DNA from 2 places in the Streptomyces sp. NPDC057702 genome. Region 1 is predicted to be linked to the other one. Evidence: riboswitches for the same ligand, from Rfam matches in the RefSeq annotation. Region 1 holds a riboswitch; the other holds the start of a gene.
What was found. Region 1 has a riboswitch for glycine ahead of gcvT (glycine cleavage system aminomethyltransferase GcvT). Riboswitches for the same ligand answer to the same signal wherever they lie in the genome.

Region 2: linked by a shared signal. The riboswitch ahead of gcvP (aminomethyl-transferring glycine dehydrogenase) and the one ahead of gcvT (glycine cleavage system aminomethyltransferase GcvT) in region 1 are both predicted to bind glycine.

Annotation. Positions count from the first base shown of each region.
Region 1 covers NZ_JBHVJC010000004.1:260,641-263,911, forward strand. Annotated here, with positions in the region: gene ACFVFR_RS04565 (enhanced serine sensitivity protein SseB) at 1-177, opposite strand, end outside; gene ACFVFR_RS04570 (AAA family ATPase) at 531-1,208, opposite strand; glycine riboswitch at 1,668-1,784, shown strand; gene gcvT (glycine cleavage system aminomethyltransferase GcvT) at 1,936-3,072, shown strand; gene gcvH (glycine cleavage system protein GcvH) at 3,203-3,271, shown strand, end outside.
Region 2 covers NZ_JBHVJC010000008.1:9,694-12,964, reverse strand. Annotated here, with positions in the region: gene gcvP (aminomethyl-transferring glycine dehydrogenase) at 1-1,635, opposite strand, end outside; glycine riboswitch at 1,820-1,918, opposite strand; gene ACFVFR_RS07805 (PRC-barrel domain-containing protein) at 2,040-2,450, shown strand; gene ACFVFR_RS07800 (DNA polymerase IV) at 2,433-3,271, opposite strand, start outside.

The sequences.
Region 1 (3,271 bases):
GGGCAGCGGCACCCACACGTGGCTGCGGCCGAGCACCTCGACGACGCGGGCGCCCGCTCCCGCGCGCTGCTGCCCGTCCGGGCCCAGGGCGAGCGCGGCGGCCAGCACCTCTTCGAGCTCGTTGCCCGGGAATCCACCGACAGCAGGGGAGGTTTCGTGTCGCTCAGGGATGCTCATCTCGTCCAACCGCCGTCTCGTCCAGCCTGCCTACGCACCCTAACGGCTGCACCCCTCCCCGCTCCCGGGGGTCGCCGATCCCCTCGCCCTCCGGACAGCGGACACGGCCGGGGCGGGCGCGTTCGCGGCACGGCGACCGATGCCCCCAACACCCCACGCGTCCCTCACGGAGCGCTCCCCCCTTTCCCCTCTCTCCTTGTCCCCCCGCCGCTCTCCCCCTTTTCTTGCCCCGTCGCCTCCGCCCCTGCCGCTCCCCCGCGTTCCGCCGGCTCGCTGCCCGTCCGCCCCCGCCGCGCGCCCGCCCGCCGGCGGAGTGGGCGGGGCGGGGTGAGCGGGGCGCGGCGGGGGGCGCTCTATCCGAAGGTGATGTCGCCCAGGTCCCCGGCCGCCGCCCGGTCGAGCAGGACCGCCGAGGCGCAGCCGGCCGGCGGGGCGCCCGCGAGCGCCGCCGCGCGCAGCCGGGCGACGGCGGCCCGGTGGCGGCCGAAGGCGTAGGGGGTGACGCCGCGGCCCCGCGCGGCCTGACCGGCCAGGGCCGTGTGCGGTGGCACGTCGAGCAGCACCAGGTGGAGCGAGACGCCGCTCCGCCGCGCGCTGCGGGCCAGCCAGCGGCGCACCCAGGGCATCGTTCCGCAGTCGTGGACGACGACGCTGTCGCCGGAGCGCACGGCCCGGCGCAGTCCCGCGTAGTGCGCCAGGCGTACCAGCGGGCGGTAGAGGGGGTAGGCCAGCCACGGCGGGACGCGCCGCTCCCAGCGGTCCCGGGCGTCCTGCGAGTCCACCCGCCACACCGCCCGGCCCCGCCCGTCGCGGCCGGGCACCACACGCCGGATCAGGGTGCTCTTGCCGCTGCCCGGCAGGCCGGAGACGACCAGCAGGTCCCCGGCGGCGTACCGCAGCTCCCGCACCCCGGCGACGGCCCCGGGCTCCGGCGACCCGGCGCGGGGGGCGTCCTGGCGGGCCACGGGGACGCCGACGGCCGCCGCCTCCGGGCCGCCGCCCGCCGTCTGGCCGGGAGGACCGACGGCCACCGAGCCGGCCTCGACCTCGGGAGTCGGGGGGCGCGGACGACTGGCCGGCTCCTCACCGGGCGGTTCGCCCGTGCGCCGCCGGCCGGCGGGCTGGTCGGCTAAGCCGGTGGGCGGCGTGCCCGCCCGGCCCCGGGGCCGCTCCGGCGCCGGGGCGCAGGCTCTGCCGCCCGCGCGCAGGTCGCGCACCCGGGGGCCACGGCCCGGTTGCACCGACTCCCCCGGCGGCCGGGCACGTCGGCGCGGCGGTGGGGGTGGTGCGGGGACCTGCGGTCCCGTCTGCATGCCCTGACCCTGCAACGTGATCGTCCTCCCCGAGCGCTACGGCGGCGGTCACCACGGTTCGCGTCCACCGAGTGTAAAGAAAAGGTAATGCGCCCCACCGACAATTGGGTGCCGGACCGGGGGTCCATCGCTCGCCTGTCCGTGTCATGATGTGCGCGCAACTGCATACCGGCCGCTCGAATCCATGCGGGAGAGTTCCCGGACCAGCGGTGATCTACGCGATCACCCGCCCCGGGGCGCCGAAGGAGCAAGTCCTCCCTTGAATCTCTCAGGCCCCGATACCGCGTGGACGAGGCAGATCTGAAAAGCGAGCCGTTTCGCACGGCTCCACCCAAGGTGCAAGCCAGGCCCCGCTTCAAGGGGTCAAGGCGAACCTCTCAGGTTCCGATGACAGATGGGGAGGATGTCTTCGCCAGCCCCTGCCCACCTTTGGGAGCCCGCACCGATGAGCAGCCTGCCCGATTCTCCGCGCCGTACCGCCCTTGACGCGACCCATCGCGCGCTCGGCGCCACCATGACCGACTTCGCAGGCTGGGACATGCCGCTGCGCTACGGGAGCGAGCGCGAGGAGCACAACGCCGTCCGTACCCGTGCCGGCCTGTTCGACCTCTCCCACATGGGCGAGATCGCCGTGACCGGCCCGCAGGCCGCCGAGGTGCTGGACTTCGCCCTGGTCGGCAACCTGTCGTCGGTGGCCGTCGGGCGCGCCCGCTACACCATGATCTGCGACGCCGACGGCGGCATCCTGGACGACCTGATCGTCTACCGGCTGGCGGAGCAGACGTACCTGGTGGTCGCGAACGCCGCCAACGCGCAGACCGTGCTCGACGCGCTCACCGAGCGCGCGGCCGGCTTCGACGCCCAGGTGCGCGACGACCGCGACCACTACGCCCTGCTGGCCGTCCAGGGCCCCGAGTCCCCCGGCATCCTCAGGTCGCTGACCGACGCCGACCTGGACGGGCTCAAGTACTACGCGGGCCTGCCCGGCACCGTGGCCGGCGTGGACGCGCTGATCGCCCGCACCGGGTACACCGGCGAGGACGGCTTCGAGCTGTTCGTCGCCCCGGGCGACGCGGTGGCCCTGTGGCAGGCGCTGACCGAGGCCGGCGCGGGCGTCGGCCTCATCCCGTGCGGGCTCTCCTGCCGCGACACGCTGCGCCTGGAGGCGGGCATGCCGCTGTACGGGAACGAGCTGACCACCGCCACCACGCCCTTCGACGCCGGCCTGGGCCGCGTGGTGAAGTTCGAGAAGACGACCAACGGGGGCCGCTTCGTCGGCCGCGAGCCGTTGGAGGGCGCGGCCAAGCGGGCCGCCGAGGCCCCGCCGCGCAAGCTGGTCGGCCTGATCGCCACCGGCCGTCGGGTGCCGAGGGCCGGGTTCCCGGTCGTGGCCGCCGACGGCACCGTCATCGGCGAGGTCACCTCCGGCGCCCCCTCGCCCACCCTGGGCAAGCCGATCGCCATCGCCTACGTGGACGCCGAGCACGCCGCCCCCGGTACCGAGGGCGTGGCCGTGGACATCCGTGGCACGCACGAGCCGTACGAGGTCGTCGCGCTCCCCTTCTACAAGCGCGAGCGCTAGCCAGCACCGCGACCGGACCCGGCCCGCCGTGCCGTGTCGGCCCCGCCCCACGCCCCGGCGCCCCGTGTCCGTTCCTTCGTTTCCCCGCCCCCTTGCACGACCACGCCCTCGCGTACAGGAGAATCAGGACATGAGCAACCCCCAGCAGCTTCGCTACAGCAAGGAGCACGAGTGGCTGTCGGCCGCCGCGGACGGCGTG
Region 2 (3,271 bases), on a different contig from region 1:
ACCCTGCGCCTGCTCGATGGGCGCGAACGGGTGCAGACCGCCGAACTCCGGCCAGGTCACCGGCTCCATCTCGGTGGTCGCGTTCAGCTTCATGGTGCACGAGCCGAGCGGGATCATGCCGCGGTCCAGCGCGTAGTCCCGATCGGCGAGCTTGCGCAGGTAGCGCAGCATCGCGGTCTCGGAACGGTGCTGGTGGAAGACCGGGTGGGTGAGGTAGTTGCTGGTACGCACCAGCGACTCGGGCAGCGCGTCGACGACGGTGGCGTCCAGCGCGTCCACGTCGGCGTCGATGCCGAACGCGCCCCACACGGCGGTGAGCTGCGCCCGGCCCGTGGTCTCGTCACACGCGATGCCGACCTGGTCGGCGTCGACGAGCCGCAGGTTGATGCCGGCCTCGCGAGCGGCGGCCACCACCTCGGCGGCCCGGCCCGGCACCCGCGCGGTCAGCGTGTCGAAGTACGCCTCGTGCACCAGCTCGACCCCGCCGGTCCGCAGCCCCGCGGCGAGCACCGTGGCGTAGCGGTGGGTACGTCGGGCGATGGCGGCCAGGCCGTCGGGGCCGTGGTAGACGGCGTACATCCCGGCCATCACGGCGAGCAGGACCTGAGCGGTGCAGATGTTGCTGGTGGCCTTCTCGCGGCGGATGTGCTGCTCGCGGGTCTGGAGTGCCAGCCGGTACGCCTTGTCGCCGTCCGCGTCCACGGAGACGCCGACCAAGCGACCCGGCAGGTTGCGGACGAACTTGTCGTTGACGGCCATGAACCCGGCGTGCGGGCCGCCGAAGCCCAGCGGCACGCCGAAGCGCTGGGTGCTGCCGACGGCGATGTCGGCGCCGAGCTCGCTGGGCGAGGTCAGCACGGTCAGGGCGAGCAGGTCGGCGGCCACGGTGACGACCGCCCCGAGCTCGCGGGCCCGCTCGATGACGGCACGCGGGTCGTGCAGCGCGCCGGAGGCCCCCGGGTACTGGAGCAACAGGCCGAAGACGCCGCGCTCGGCGATCTCGTCCGGAATGCCGTCGGACAGGTCCGCGACGACGACCTCCACGCCCGTGGGCTCGGCGCGGGTCTGGATGACGGCGATGGTCTGCGGCAGGCAGTCGGCGTCGACGAGGAAGACGCCCTGCTTGACCTTGCCGACCCGCCGCGAGAGCGCCATGGCCTCCGCGGCGGCGGTGCCCTCGTCCAGGAGGGAGGAGCTGGCGGTGGGCAGCCCGGTCAGGTCCGAGACGACGGTCTGGAAGTTGATCAGCGCCTCGAGACGCCCCTGGGAGATCTCGGGCTGGTAGGGCGTGTACGCCGTGTACCAGGCCGGGTTCTCCATCACGTTGCGCAGGATCACCGGCGGTGTGAACGTGCCGTGGTAGCCGAGGCCGATCATGGGCGTGACGACCTCGTTGCGGTCGGCGAGCCCACGCAGCTCGGCGAGCACCTCGGCCTCGGTCCTGGCGTCGGGCAGACGCAGCGCCTCGGCGCTCTTGATCACGTCGGGCACGGCCGCGGCGGTGAGATCGTCCAGCGAGCCGAAACCGATCTGGGCGAGCATCTTGGCCTGCGCCTCACGGTCAGGCCCGATGTGACGCTCGTCGAAGGGCGTGCCGCGCTCCAACTCGGTCAGGGAGATGCGGTGTGCGGTCATCTGCGGAGGCCTCCTGGTCATGCGACCTTCGGGGGCACCAAGGCGCTGGTACCCATACGGCCTCCCCCTCTGTCATCTCAACCTGAGAGCTTCACCGGTCCGCGTAGCGATCCGGCTTGCACCGTCGGTGAGGAGGGGTTACGGCATGACGCCGGCCGTGACCCGCCCTGCTTTCCAGAGTGACCTCGTCCGTACGGTACGTGTGCCTGAGAGTTTCCGGGGAGGATTTGCTCCTTCGGCGCCCCCGCCAGCTTGCGACGGAGAGCTCTCCCGCACGGGGTCGACAGCCGTTCACCAGCCTACCAGCGGGGCTCTGAGCTGAACCCTCAAGTGGCCGGTCGGCTTGATCTGGCCTTACGTAGGTGTCTAGGGGGCAGGAATCACGTTTACGGAGGTGATGGACGGTGCGGATCGACACCGACCCTCGGCACTTGATAGGCCGCAAGGCGCTCGACCGCCACGGCACGAAGATCGGCACGGTGGACGAGGTCTACCTCGACGACGCGACGGGCGAACCCGAGTGGGCGGCCGTGCGCACCGGCCTCTTCGGCCGGGACGTGTTCGTCCCGCTGGAGCCGAGCGAGGTGGTCGACGAGGTACTTCGCATCCCCTTCGATCGCGCTCTGATCAGGGGAGCCCCCGACCTCGGTGTCGGCCGGCACCTCTCGCCCGAGCAGGAGGTCCAGCTCTACCGGCACTACGGGCTCGACACCTCGCGACGCGGTGACCACAGCGTTCCGCCGGACACCGGATTCGGACACATCGCCGGCTCCGGCGAGGGACAGGGACCCGACGCCTCAGCCCCCGAAAGCTGACGCCCGGGTGCCGGCCACCGGGTGGCCGCGGGTGTCGACGTGTACGACCGGGACTCCCGGCGACGGCACGGCGGTGGGTATCTCCGGGCGGATCAGCGGCAGCGGCTCGGCGGGCACCAGCGCCGGGTCGTCCACGGCGAACGTGCGCACCCGACCCGGCCGCGACCACGGCTGCTCGAACCGCACGGTCACCCGACCGACCCCGCTGCCCTGAATCCAGCCGGCGCCGTACTCCGTGTGCACCACATCGAGCCCCGGCATCCAACGTCGGGGCGGCTCGGGAGCTGACGGCTCCGGTACGGGGTCCTGTGGGGCGCTCTCCGGCCTGTCCGCGGCCTCCGGGCTCTCAGGACCCGCCGCCTCCCGCTGGGCCTGTCGCGCCCCGTCCAGCGCCTCACGCTCCGTGGCCGCCTGCGCGAACAGGTCCTCCTGCGTGTAGTCGGCCAGGCCCGTGACGCCGACGCCCAGGAGCCGCACGCCCTCGCTGGTCTCCACGCCGTCGATCAACCGCCGAGCCGCCTCCCGCACCACCGCGGGGTCGTCCGTGGGCCCGCGCAGGGTCTCGGATCGGGTGAGCGTCGAGAAGTCGTACCGCCGCACCTTCACCACGACCGTACGCCCCGACCTGCCGGCCCCGCGCAGCCGCTCGACGCACCGCTCCGCGAGCCGGGCCACCTCGTACTGCACCCGCGCGCGATCCGTCAGGTCCTCGTCGAAGGTGTCCTCCACCGACACCGACTTGGTCTCCTGATCGGCGACGACCGGGCGGTCGTCCCGACCGCTGGCCAGGGCGAACAGTGAGGCGCCGTGCGCCTTGCCGA